Regions from separate parts of the Pradoshia sp. Z6_59 genome, predicted to be linked through region 2. Evidence: a T-box and tRNA genes for the amino acid it is inferred to sense, from the RefSeq annotation. Region 2 holds a T-box; the other regions hold tRNA genes.

Region 1 (4,646 bases), on a different contig from region 2:
TCTATACGGCGAGCCCATCCACTGTTATTGAACTAGTTTCACCGGATGGAACCATTATTCCCGCCTTCTTAAAGCCAACAGCCGACCAGATGATTTTTTCCGGTGCCAGCTTATATACCTTTAACATTAAAGAATTCACCCCTGGTACATGGACTGTACAAATGAAGGCAAAGGAAGCAGATGATGCGTATCTATTAGCCTCTACCTTTAACGAAAAGGATGTATATAAGCTCGATATGGCCGGAACTGGCAAAGCAGAGCAAACCGGATTCACCATTCACACTCCTAAAAATGCAAATACAAGCAGCATGACCATTAAATTCATAGATAAAGATGGGGTTGAGCTAACACAAAACATCCTGCCGAAGACCACCAACGGAGCCGATATTTCTGCTACACTGCCAAAGGTTCCTAAGCCCGGCGTCTATAATATGACGATTGATATCAAAACTAAGCACCCTAACGGCGAAGAATCTATTCGCACCTTGGTGAGATCTGTTTACATTGACTAATTATAGAAACAACCCTCTTATGTTTATCTATCAGGGGGTTGTTTCTTTTTTGTATTCAGGTTATAAAGTGACCACAATACAATTACTTACACTTCACTCTATATAATAACCCACGCGTTAATACGGGAATATTTTCATTTCCACCGGGAATTCTATGCGAAACATCTCTATAAAAGGAGCACGGATTATGAACCTGCAGAGTGGCAAATATTATTGGCAAACAACCTATCCAAATCCTCCTGTATATCCATCGTTGGAGGAAGATATACTTTGTGACGTTCTTATTGTTGGCGGAGGAAGTTCAGGGGCGCAGTGTGCTTATCTCTTAAGGGACAAAGGACTTAAAGTAGCAGTAGTTGATAAACGAAGAATTGGTACCGGCAGCACAATGACTAACACCGCCCTCCTTCAATACTTAGGAGATAAGATGTTGTTCGAGTTGGTCAATTCCTTTGGGGAAGAATCAGCCATTTACCATACAAAATTATGCGAGCAAGCCATTTCTGAAATTGAAGAAACCTCGAAAAAACTAAATATTGATTCCGAGTTTACACGAAGGGATAGCCTCTATTATGCCAGTGACCCACAAGGAGAAACTAAGTTACAAAATGAATATGATTATTTGATAAAGCACGACTTCCCTGTCGATCTGCTTAACGAAAGCCAAATTAAAGAGCGTTACCCATTTTCTAAGCAATCAGCCTTGTACATCCATAGTGATGGCGAAATCAATCCATTTAAATATAATCACGGTCTGATTCAAGCAGCCCATCAAGAGGGTGTACACATATTTGAAGACACAAAAATAACTGGCAAAAAATTTAATAAGGATTTTGCTACATTTTATACGGATCGCAATCATTCCATCACAGCGAAGCATGTCATCATTGCAGCCGGATATGAAGGGCTCGAATTTAAAAAAGATAAGGATTGTCTTCTGACCAGTTCATATGCTGTTATCACTAAACCGGTTGAAAATCTTCAGCAATCTGAATGGTATAAACAAACATTAATTTGGGAAACAGCACGCCCATATATCTATATGCGCACAACTGCAGATAATCGGATTATCATTGGAGGACTTGACGAAAACACAATCTATCCTGAGAATCGTGATTCAAAAATTATTCATAAAAAGACGAAGCTTATTGAAGAATTTAATAAGCTCTTTCCCGATATAAAAGCTGAACCAGAATATTATCTTGGAGCCTTCTATGGCGGGACACATGATGGACTTCCTCTTATCGGTCAATATGACGAATTTCCACACTGCCATTTTCAATTTGCCTATGGAGATAACGGACTTGTCTATAGCACTATCTTGTCTAAAATCATCACGGATATCATCACAAAAGGTTCCCATCCAGCCTTTAACTTATATAGTCAGAAACGGAGGGAAAGGTAATCCAAATAGGTTATCTTTGTGATTACAATACAATATTCAATGTAAAATAGGAAAAAAACGTCTTTAAAAGGTTTTGCCTCTTTCTTTAATTAACGGGCTTAGAAGCGAATTTGTTTTATAATTCTAGCTTCCTATTTATTAGATTTAGAAAGCACAAAAAAACCTCTTATGAAAATAAGAGGTTTTTTTAATAGCGTCCCAGGAGAGATTCGAACTCCCGACCGACGGCTTAGAAGGCCGTTGCTCTATCCAGCTGAGCTACTGGGACATGTTTTTATTTTTTCAAGTTGTCCTTAACGACATTTATTATTATATAATCACTTTATTTATAAGTCAATAACTTTTTTGAAAAAGTTTTTTATCTTTTTAAAAGTGAAGGGAAGGGAACTCACAAATCCTGATCTGTATATTCCCTTCACTTACTATACAACTTTTTTTCGATTTAGGAAAGTGTTGTTTTCAATTGCCAGCCTGGTAATTTTTCCCCCGACATTGTGTAAAAATCAACGATTGCATTCTGACCTTGTTTTTCGAGAATCACATAGGTTTTATACTGACTTCCTCTTGGCAGACGAATACTGCCGGGATTAATATACAGGCAGTCATCAATTTTTTCTGCACCTGCTATATGAGAGTGGCCAAAACAGATAACATTCGCACCAACCTCTTTCCCCTTCAAGCTAATATTCATCAACGTAGATTTGATATTGTATAAATGCCCATGTGTCACAAGTATTGACCAGTCTTCAAGATGTGCAATTAAATCCTCCGGAAAGTCCTCTCCGAAATCACAATTACCGCGTACAGTTTGATAATACTGAATTACTTGATCATCACGAGATAATTCTGAATCCCCGCAATGTATAAACAGATCGACCTCTTCTTTATGTCTTTCATGCAAAACGTCCAATTCTTCCAGTAAGCCATGGCTATCACTGACAATTAAACATTTCATAGGTATTCCACTACTTTTTCATTTAGTACTTTCTCTAATTCTTTTAAAGCATTCGCTCGATGGCTGATTCTGTTTTTCTCCTCTGCTTCGAGGTTCGCCATCGTTGTTTGTTTTTCCGGCACAAAGAAAATAGGATCATATCCGAAGCCATTTTCACCATCCGGCGCGTCAGCGATGATTCCCTCACATGTTCCGGAAACTGTGATAGGATCCATCTTTGGACCGACAAGTGCTATTGCACAATAAAAACGGGCAGTTCGTTTTTCTTGCGGGACACCCTTCAGCTCATTAAGAACCTTCTCATAATTAGCTCTATCATCTTTTTCGGAACCTGCATACCTTGCAGAAAAAATACCCGGACGTCCATCCAATGCATCAATGACCAAGCCAGAATCATCAGACAAAACAGGCATATTCATAAGCGCGGAAATAGCGTTAGCCTTCAAAAGGGCATTTTCTTCAAATGTACTTCCTGTCTCTTCAACATCAATCGCATTCTCAATATCCAATAGGGTAATGACCTTAATCCCTTTCGGGGAAAATAATGCTTCAAATTCTTTTGCTTTACCTTTATTTTTGGTTGCAATTAAAACGGTATTCATATTCACCTTCTCCTCCCAAGAGAAAAATCGTATAAATTGGTACGCTTTACTGAATTTTAGCTGCTATATCTCCCAATGCCTCTTGCTGTACAGTAAATAATTGCTGTAAACCTTCACTTGCAAGGTCAAGTAATTCATTTAATTGATGTCTGGAGAAAGTAGCTTCTTCACCGGTTCCCTGAAGCTCCACAAATTCTTCTGCGCCTGTCATAATGACATTCATATCAACCAAAGCCTTAGAGTCTTCATGATAATTCAAATCAAGAACCGCTCCAAGCTCCTCAACCATCCCAACGGACGTGGCAGCCAGATAGTTTTTAATCGGATAGGAGCTAATTTTTCCTGCCTCCTGAAGCTTATCGAGCGCAATCGCCATTGCAACAAATGCACCTGTAATCGAAGCTGTTCTTGTTCCTCCATCTGCCTGAATCACATCACAATCAATCCAGATTGTTTTTTCTCCAAGCGCTTCCAAATCGACTACTGCACGTAATGCGCGCCCAATTAAACGCTGGATTTCCATCGTACGTCCAGTAACTTTCCCTTTAGTTGATTCTCGCATCGTCCTTTGCTCTGTTGCACGAGGCAGCATTGAATATTCTGCCGTAATCCACCCTTTGCCTTCTCCGCGCATAAATGGCGGTACACGGTCATCTACACTGGCTGTACAAATCACCTTTGTATCACCGACACTGATTAACACCGAACCTTCCGGGTGTTTAATATAATTTGTTTCTATATGTACGGGTCTTAATTCATTCTTCTTCCGACCATCAAATCTCATAGGTACCTCCTAAATGTATACATCATGCTTAGTTTAGCATACCCTAATTCAATAAAAAAGCACCCTGTCCAAACAATATTGCCATTTATGTCCAAATTAAAACAAGCAAGCTCCTATACGGAACTTGCCCATCTTTTTCACTATTAGTATTTACCTGTATTAACGGTTTCCGGTCGTGTTACCGGTTCCGATAGCTTCTTGCCATCTTCCTTCAGAAGCTCACCCTCGCCATTTACCTGAATCGCCACTTTCTTTATATCTTTTTGCTCAGTCAGAGAAAGCACCAGTTCATTTAATAAATGGCCGGATACTATTTTCTCCTCCCCATCAAAGCTTGAATAAATAGATTCATTAAAATTAAGCGTAACCACGCCATCCTCTATTTTAG
Region 2 (4,646 bases):
CCCCCACGGCCACGAGACAATTCTGAGCTTTTGATTTCAATTACTTTTACACCATGTTTGCGTAAGCACTCATTTGAGATATAGTTACGGTCATATGTAACAACTACACCAGGTGCAATCGCCAATGTATTGGAACCATCATTCCACTGTTCACGTGGAGCTGCGATTTCATCTCCGTCACCGCAAAGGATGATTTCAAGTTCAGGCAAGTTAAGCACTTCTTTTAAAGCCTCTTTAATGTCAGTACGGTGTGTGATATTTACACTAAATTCATCTGCGCCTTTTTCTAGGATGTAAATATTCATTTTACCGCCAGGTCCCTGAATCATCGGATGCATTGTAAACTTGTTGTAATCTACCATTGTAAATACTGTATCCAGATGCATAAATGCGCGGCTTTTTGGTATTTCAATAGCTACTACTTTCTTAACTTTATCTTGTTTATTCAAGATGCTAAGCGCGAATTTTTCGATTGCTTTAGCAGATGTTCTAGCAGAAACACCGATTGCTACTACTTCTGGGCTTAATACAAGCTCATCTCCACCCTCAATTGGGTTATGGTAAGTACGATCAAGCCATACAGGAACATCTTTACCAGCAAAACGTGGATGATGCTTGATAATATATTCCATAAACATGGATTCTCTGCGTCTTGCAGGTTCGCGCATGTTATTAATCGTTAATCCATTTCCAATTGCGGCTGCCGGGTCACGAGTAAAATAAAGGTTTGGCATTGGATCTGTATAGAATGGATAATGGTCTTCCATCAATTCATACAAATGTGTTTTTTTGCTGATCTCCAGTTCATTTTTGCGGATACCGGACATAATTTTGTCAACCATGTCCTCATTTGAAAATGATAATAAATACTCTTTAAGATTTTCAAATGTACCCTGTACCTTTGCATTGCTTTCTTCAAGCATGCGGCTAACAAATTCCTCTTTCACTTCAGGATTTGTAAGAGATTCTGCAGCAAGCTTCTCAAGGTATAAAACTTCTATTCCTTGATCTCTTAGTGTATTAGCAAAATAATCGTGCTCTTCCTGAATAATCGGCAAATAAGGAATATCATCAAACAATAGTCTCTCCAGATATTCCGGAGTAAGATTTTCTACTTCTTTTCCGGGACGCTTTAACATTACAGTTTTTAAAGTGCCGATTTCAGAAGTAACATGAATTGGATTTGTCATATTGCCTTTCCTCCTGCACACCTTATTTTTCTTACATTTTTAGTGTAAAGGAACGAAAAAAAGAGATTTGTGATTTTTTACACACAAAAAATGTGTAAATCTTCACACAAATCTCTTTAAATAGAAAAGTTTATGTATGAATATTCAATTAATTATCTGTAATTTCCTATTATTTCGCATAACTATGTATATTTTTTTGCATATGATACTTGAAATATAAAAAATATTTCTTATAAATTTGCAATTGTTCTTAACCTTTCTTCCAGGGCCTCTGCTTGATGGATTGTACGGCAAATAATCATACAGGTATCATTCCCACATATAGTTGCCGCTTTCTCTTCCCACTCAAGTTCATCTAAAATTGCCCCAAATGAGTGAGCATGACCAGGTAATGCTTTTAGGATAATAAAATATTCTATTCTTTCAATATTTAATAATGCGTCTTGCATTTTTTTTCGTAGTTTCATTGTGTCATTGTACTTATGATCTCCGATAAATCCATACTTCGTCCCTCCGGTCTTAGATGGATATTTTACTAGGCTTAATTCCCGAATATCTCTTGAAATGGTAGCTTGGGTAATATGCAACCCTTGCTTAGATAATTCTTCGACCAGCTGTTCCTGAGTTTTGATTTCATTATTCTGAATTACCTGCTTAATAATAGCGAGTCTTTTTTCCTTATTCATAACAAAATACTCCTTTTACTAAGATCTATAATTCTATTTTATACTCATTTGTGTATAGATGAGCAATATATTCATGCAAAAGAATAATATGTATTGACTTTCTATTCGGAATTTCTATACTATTTGTATATAAATTAATAAAGATAATATTTATGATGAAGAATAGTACTTAAAATACAAATTATAGCGAGCCGGGAATAGTGAGAGCCTGGTATTATTGGTTTTAAGGAACGCGCTTCTGAAATGCTCATGCGAACATCTTTAGTAGTTTGGGCCGGACTTTTCCGTTATAAAGTTAAAGTGGTTCATTAGAACAAGCAGAGTGGTACCGCGGGTTTACAGCCCGTCTCTTAAAGATTTTTAAGAGACGGGCTTTTTTTATTATATTTTACTGGAGGCTGAGGATATGGATATAAAATTAGATGTAGCTTCTCATATGAATGAAGTACTAAACGGTGACTTAAATCTTGAAACATGCTTGTCTTTGGTCGAAATCCCAAAGAACAAAGAACATGGAGATTTGGCATTTCCCTGTTTTACTCTCGCAAAACTATGGAAGCAATCTCCACAGAAAATTGCAGTAACATTAGCTGACCAACTAAAGGATGAACGTTATGAGGATGTAAAAGCTATAGGACCATATGTTAACTTTTTCCTCGATAAAAAATTCATCAGTGAAAAAGTAATGAATGCGATATTAGCTGATCAACACCATTACGGCTCACTGTCTCTTGGAAATGGGGAAAATATCGCAATTGATATGTCTTCACCCAATATCGCCAAGCCCTTTTCGATGGGGCACCTTCGCTCCACAGTAATCGGAGCCTCTATAGCCAATATTGTTAAAAAATGCGGTTATACTCCCGTTAAAATTAATCATATTGGTGATTGGGGCACTCAATTTGGAAAATTAATTGTAGCCTATAAAGCATGGGGAAATGAAGAAAAAGTTAAAAAGAGTCCCATCAGCGAACTTTTAAAGTTATATATTACTTTTCATGAAAAAGCTGAAATAGAACCTGAGCTAGAGCAACAGGGACGTGACTGGTTCAAAAAGCTGGAGGATGGGGACGAAGAAGCCACGAAATTATGGGAATGGTTCAGAGATGAATCCCTGAAGGAATTCGAGATAATATATGATCTGCTGGGCATTCAATTCGACTCTTTTAATGGGGAAGCTTTTTATAATGATAAGATGGCAGAGGTTATAGAAATAATTGAGAATAGTGGCCTGCTTGTAGAAGATCAAGGTGCCCTGGTAGTCAAATTAGAGAAAGAGGGATTAACACCTTGCTTAATCAAAAAATCCGATGGCGCGACTCTTTATGTAACACGAGATTTATCAGCTGCTTTATACCGTCATCGTACCTACGATTTTGCCAAGGCTGTATATGTAGTCGGAAATGAACAATCCTTACATTTTAAACAGCTTAAAGCTGTTTTAAAGAAACTTGGATTTGACTGGGCTGACGACATTTCACATGTACCATTCGGAATGATTATGAAAGACGGCAAAAAAATGTCGACCCGTAAAGGAAGAGTTGTCCTCCTCGAGGAAGTGCTGGCCGAATCAATCGAGCTTGCTCGTAAAAATATTGAAAATAAAAATCCTGATTTAAATAACAAAGATGAGGTTGCAAGACAAGTCGGTGTAGGAGCAGTTATATTCAATGATTTGAAAAATGACCGTATGAATAATATTGAATTCTCGCTCGAGGACATCCTAAAGTTCGAAGGTGAAACCGGTCCCTATTTACAATATACAAATGCTCGTGCCCATTCGATTCTTAGAAAGGCATCCACTCCTACGAGTGCTTCAGCAGGCTTAAGTGATGAATATAGCTTTGATATTGTAAAGCATTTGCTGGCCTTTCCATCCGTGATTGAGCGGGCTTTCGAAAAAATGGAGCCATCCGTTATTGCTAAATACTTGATTGACTTGGCTCAATCCTTTAATCGCTATTATGGACATATACGCATATTGGAGAATGACAGTGAATTGCAAAATCGCTTGGCTTTAATAAAATCAATTACCATTGTTCTTGAAGAAGGTATGCATTTATTAGGAATGGAAGCACCGCAGGAAATGTAATCTTAACTAACCTAAAAACAAATCGGAGAACCGTTTACCATAGAAACAGTTCTCCGATATATTTTCCTTATTTTTGTTCAGTCCATTATGATTGTATTGTAAATTCAGGTACCCCTTCGAAAACGGCTAATTCGTCGGCTGTAAATTGGACTCTAATCTCCTTTTTTTCATGAACCTGTAAATAAGCTGTTACCTGTTTTTCTTTCTTTACAGAATCGGAAACAGGAAAATGCAACGTTACCTGCTGTGATTGATGCTCATAATTTTGCAGTATAATTTTGCATTCATACAGATTACCTTCATCCTGCTCTTCCATTGTACATTCGCTTTCCAAATATTCTATAGCATTAGCTCCATTCTCAGCAGCATAAATATACGTTTTGGCAGAAGTACTTAATAGACTATTAATTACAAAAGGAATAGCAAACAATAAGACAACCAAGAATACCGGTTCAAATTGCGTATATTTCTTTAAAATCCGGGGATGCTCCATAGATAGCCATTTCAAAAATAACAAGATTCCGCTGACCTGAATGATAATGGATACAATCCAAACATAAGAGATTCCAATCTCGGCTGTAACAGGAATAGAGTACGCTTGAAACAGTTGATGGCCTATAGTTTCATCCTGACCGGGCCATTTCAGTTGTAATACTAACCCCCAAATAAATATAACTG
Region 3 (4,646 bases), on a different contig from region 2:
CGAGAATGTTAAATGCTCTCAAATTGGGTGAAAATATAATTAAAGTAGAAATTAATCGAAATCCTTCCTTACCATGGTAGGACACGATTTAAGAAGAGTTAAGCGGAAGATCCTTCTCTAATGAAAAACATCTTTAAAAGGAGTCTGTTGCATTGGATTATCATACTAAGCCTTACAATTCTAGCTAGTTAGCCTCCTTGCCTAATATAGTTAGGAAAAACTATAACATAAAATAATGTTAATATAAAATGAAATCACTTATGACTATCATAAATTCATCTAAATGTTCAAAAAACTTTCATAAATTTTATTAAAATAACATTCTAAAGAAGCTAAAGGATCATACTAACAAGGGTTAATCCTTTATTTGGCTACTACTATGTAGGATTCTATAAAAAACATCCATTTCAAAATTATTATTTGATTTATAGTTTTTTATATGTTAATGCAACCATATATACCTTCATAATCAATCACGGCAATCTAAAAGTCTTTTATGCTGCGCGTATGGTAAACTCCAGTTCTAAACATCCACCCTTATAAGTATTCTTATCAATCGGTTTACTTTCGAAGTTTTTTTTAAAATAAAGGATTTACATGTGTTTCCACCGAATTAAACAATAATATACCTGAAGTCAATGTATATATTTTAGATAAGCGAGGTTGAAGATGGAGACTAACGAAAAAGAATTACTTCTTAAGCAAATAAATGATTTAACCGAAAGAGTCAGGGAGTTGGAAGCTAAGGACCGTAAAGTTTCAGTCCCGATGATTGCTTCCATCATACCCGATACCTTACTTGTTCCTTTAACTTTTGATGTTTCAGTAGCCTACTTTGATCAGGTTATTCAAATCATATTAAATTATGTAAATAACTCAGAAATCGATTCCATCGTACTGGATTTTTCCGGTTTTGTACTAAAAGATTGTGATAATTTAGAACTGATGGGTGAGAATATAGGAAACTTAATATCCTCCCTAAAAGTGATGGGAATACAAGTCCTCGTTGTAGGCTTATCACCAGAATTCGTAAAAGACTTAGTCTCTTCCCAATTACCTTTTACTAATTCACTACATACATTCTCAACCTTTAAAACAGCACTGGAATGTTTAATGAAAGAAAAGGGTCTTATTATGGTAAAGGAATCACTGAAATAGATTGAGATTTCAGTGATAAGGAATTTAAAATCCTATAACATTTTCCTTAATAAACCATATTTATTAATTTAGAATATTAATTGGTTAATAAAGTTGACCTTTTGTAATAAAATTATTATAATTATAAAGTATCTTACATAAGTCCCAGTAGCTCAGCAGGATAGAGCAACAGTTTCCTAAACTGTAGGTCGGAGGTTCGAATCCTCTCTGGGACGTTTCCTGTTTCTTAAAGAATTCAAATAATCACATCAAACCCTTGATATATCAACGTTTATAAGGATTAGCGTAAACTGTAGTTTCCTAAAGAAATCTATAGTTTACGCTTTTATTTTGCATTTATTTTGCACGTTCCCCTACACTTCAAAAGATTTCTACTCTTCTCTTTTTCCAACTCTTAATGAATATTTTTAATCGGCTGAAATACAATTTTGAAATCGTATATTTAGAATCCTTCTTGAAGAAATTCTGCAAATAGGACAGGATTGCATTTATTTTTCCGTTATTTAATTTAGCAGAACATAAATTTACTTATTTGAATACAATGATGCATGACTAAAACCACAATAAGTTGGTGATTTAAATAGAAAACAAAACACAGATAATAACAGGTGCAATGTGGGTAGGCGCGTTTGGCAGAATTGTAACTGCTATTGGGAATACACCACCTATATCACTCGATAATAAGGCCTCATCTGATATCAATTTAATTGGTTACAATCTTCAGCTTGCAGCTACGGCAGTCCTGGTTGACACTGAGAGCGACCTGACACTAAATAAAGTTGGTAATATAATTCAAGCAGGCGGCTTGTCTGCGGAAGTGGCCGGTTATATCCTTCCGTTTAGTGATTCAAATGCACAACAAACCGTATTCAATATAGGAAATGAAGGACAAGCATTGGGCACTGTTTTGTCTTTTATTTATTCATTGGAAAGAATAACCAATCTTACTGATCTATATAATGCATTCGGAGGATTGTTACAAACCATTGGGATTAATATGTTAGTAATAGCGGGATTTTTACCATCAACCAGTCTTAAGAGACAGCAATTCAATTCCATAGGCAGCTGGATACAAGCTATTGGTGCTATCATCCAAGCAATCGCTCAAACAATAAGTGAGTCGGATCTTTCCAAATTTCAAACCGTTAATTCAGTTGTATACTATAAATAGATAAAATTGCATTTCTTTATAAATAGAGGCGTTCCAAAAAGTCATGTTGACGATTTATTGGAACTCCTTTTTTATTTGGTGGAATATTACAATTCATATATTAATCATTTGAAAAAAGACATCTGTAATCACAATGGCATCCAGATTATATACTCTTGGAACTTCTTTAATCTTTGGGCATATATTGTTTTAACTTACTTTATAGATCAAAGGGGAAAAGATATGGCAAACACTATAAAACAATATGGGCATGCTCTTCAATTAGCCGGCGGTAACTTAGTCTATATATCAAATAAAATCTATCCACAGTTTGCTGATAATGGTTTAATCATAAACCCAGAACAATACTATATAGATTTAAAAAATGCAGTAAATGTTGCACAGACTAGCGTACTTTGTTTAGAAAATACAATTCCTCCCTCATTTTTAGTCATTGAACATACTCAACTAGTATCATCCTTCCAAGGGATTCTAAATTGCCTAAACAACGTATTTAACACTGATAGTATGGATCATTTATTTGAATTAAATGAAATAGAACTTGAAAAAGATTTTTCATCATTAAAAAGAATTCAAGAGGATTTAAATCAAACTACATTAAAAGTTATGGAGAAAATCAGGCTACAATCAAGTAGGTGATTAGAGTTGATTAAAAAGGACTCAGAAAATCAATTTATCGAATCTTTGCCTGTTGAATTTGGAGATAAGGTTGATTTATTTGGCCAAATGATTGTCACAATAGGTAACCTTCTTACAGTTCTCGGCATCAGCTTTGAGGCAAGCGAAGTTGAGGAAATTGAAGAAGAAGAGCAATTAGAAAATACGGCAGATTCTTCTCTTCCCCCTGACCAGGCCAATGAATCCAACTTAGGTTTTATCCTTGCATTAATTGGAGCAAGTACTATAACAATTGGTGATTTAGTATCTATTGGCGGTACTTTTCTGGATATAAAACAATCAGAATTAAATGAAAAGAATGAGCAAACATATAGGGAAGAACAAAACAAACAATTTAAAAAAATCGAGAACCAGATTACCCTATTGCAAAATGATGTGAATGCTTTATTTTCGTTAGTTAATTCATTAAAAAATGAAGTTAGTCATATACAAAATTTTTTATATGCTAGATATAATTAAATGTATTTCCACACGTTTCTTTATCTCAATGGGATATATCCTATATCCTCACAATCGAATCAGCTATATACTTATCTTTACAATTTCAGATAGTACCATACAATAAGCTCCACATGTTTTTGAGCATAGTTGTGAGTAAATTGCAATTAATAGTCTGTATGCATATATCCATAAATAATTTTTATGTTTCTCATTAATAAAAACGTCCTATAAATGCCTAGGACGTTCCTATTCATTATGCTTCTGCTGACTTTCGTTTCGTAAGAACGAATATAAAATATAGTTGGCAAAGCGATTAAATCTTTTTTGCTTGATGACCACACCCTATGAATACTTTGTAGTTATTCGTTACTCTATTGCTTCACGTTTAATCACCGATTTAATCGCTTTTTCAATTTCAGCGTAGCCCGTACATCGACATATATTCCTTATATAGAAAAAGGCCAATCCATTCATGAATGGCACCCATTTTGTTAAAAATAAACTCATTTTATAATCTCTAACTTAAAACCTACGGAAAAATTTATAATAATTCCCTTTTAACTAACACTCATGATCAAAGCCAAATAGCTTGAAAGGACAAAGAAGATACTAAGCACTAATGTGATCATTGATGAAGCTTTTTTAATAAACGCATAAAATAGCAAGGCTAAAAATAGAAAAGCAATAGTAATAAGTAAGATACTGATTGAATTTACACTCATCTGAACATCCATTCCTGAATAATACTGACCTTGATAAAAGAGTTCGAATAGAAAAGATAATCCTTCATGTTCCAATGTACCTGCACTTGGCGGTGATTGCTGGCTCATTGCAGCAGTTGCCGAAAAAATCAGTAGTGCTACTATACTTTCGGCTTTCACCCAGGGAACTGGATTAAAGGTTTCGTCCTCCCTTAACCTCCGTCGAATGAGTATGCCATTAACGAAAGCGTAGGCAAGCAGCACCATAATAAGAATATGTTTTATCAATAAAAATTGTCCATAATCAACCATCCAAGAATTTGGATATTGCGATAGATCTATAACAAATGTCATAAGGACTATTCCTGAAGCAGCTGTCCCTAGGACACAACTAATTGCGATTGGGGTAAACCATCGCAAAAACTGCAGCCAATTCTCTTGATTTTTTGAGAACCAACTTATAACAAATAGAATACCAACCCAGACCGTTACAGCAG

The links. The T-box of region 2 lies ahead of argS (arginine--tRNA ligase). A T-box ahead of a tRNA ligase gene usually reads a tRNA of that ligase, here a tRNA-Arg.
Region 1: it has a tRNA-Arg gene. The T-box ahead of argS (arginine--tRNA ligase) is inferred to sense a tRNA for this amino acid. The anticodon was not compared.
Region 3: it has a tRNA-Arg gene. The T-box ahead of argS (arginine--tRNA ligase) is inferred to sense a tRNA for this amino acid. The anticodon was not compared.

Annotation. Positions count from the first base shown of each region.
Region 1 covers NZ_JBZCPP010000009.1:122,425-127,070, reverse strand. Annotated here, with positions in the region: gene AC4D4B_RS11460 (esterase/lipase family protein) at 1-512, shown strand, start outside; gene AC4D4B_RS11455 (NAD(P)/FAD-dependent oxidoreductase) at 700-1,917, shown strand; tRNA gene AC4D4B_RS11450 (tRNA-Arg) at 2,112-2,185, opposite strand; gene AC4D4B_RS11445 (metallophosphoesterase family protein) at 2,360-2,872, opposite strand; gene AC4D4B_RS11440 (XTP/dITP diphosphatase) at 2,869-3,474, opposite strand; gene rph (ribonuclease PH) at 3,521-4,258, opposite strand; gene AC4D4B_RS11430 (GerMN domain-containing protein) at 4,402-4,646, opposite strand, start outside.
Region 2 covers NZ_JBZCPP010000003.1:124,128-128,773, reverse strand. Annotated here, with positions in the region: gene arcA (arginine deiminase) at 1-1,190, opposite strand, end outside; gene argR (arginine repressor) at 1,421-1,876, opposite strand; T-box leader at 2,020-2,230, shown strand; gene argS (arginine--tRNA ligase) at 2,283-3,968, shown strand; gene AC4D4B_RS04645 (hypothetical protein) at 4,054-4,646, opposite strand, start outside.
Region 3 covers NZ_JBZCPP010000001.1:378,804-383,449, reverse strand. Annotated here, with positions in the region: gene AC4D4B_RS01905 (STAS domain-containing protein) at 670-1,158, shown strand; tRNA gene AC4D4B_RS01900 (tRNA-Arg) at 1,300-1,373, shown strand; gene AC4D4B_RS01895 (DUF6944 family repetitive protein) at 1,739-2,329, shown strand; gene AC4D4B_RS01890 (hypothetical protein) at 2,552-2,968, shown strand; gene AC4D4B_RS01885 (hypothetical protein) at 2,975-3,466, shown strand; gene AC4D4B_RS01880 (hypothetical protein) at 3,815-3,955, opposite strand; gene AC4D4B_RS01875 (copper resistance D family protein) at 4,006-4,646, opposite strand, start outside.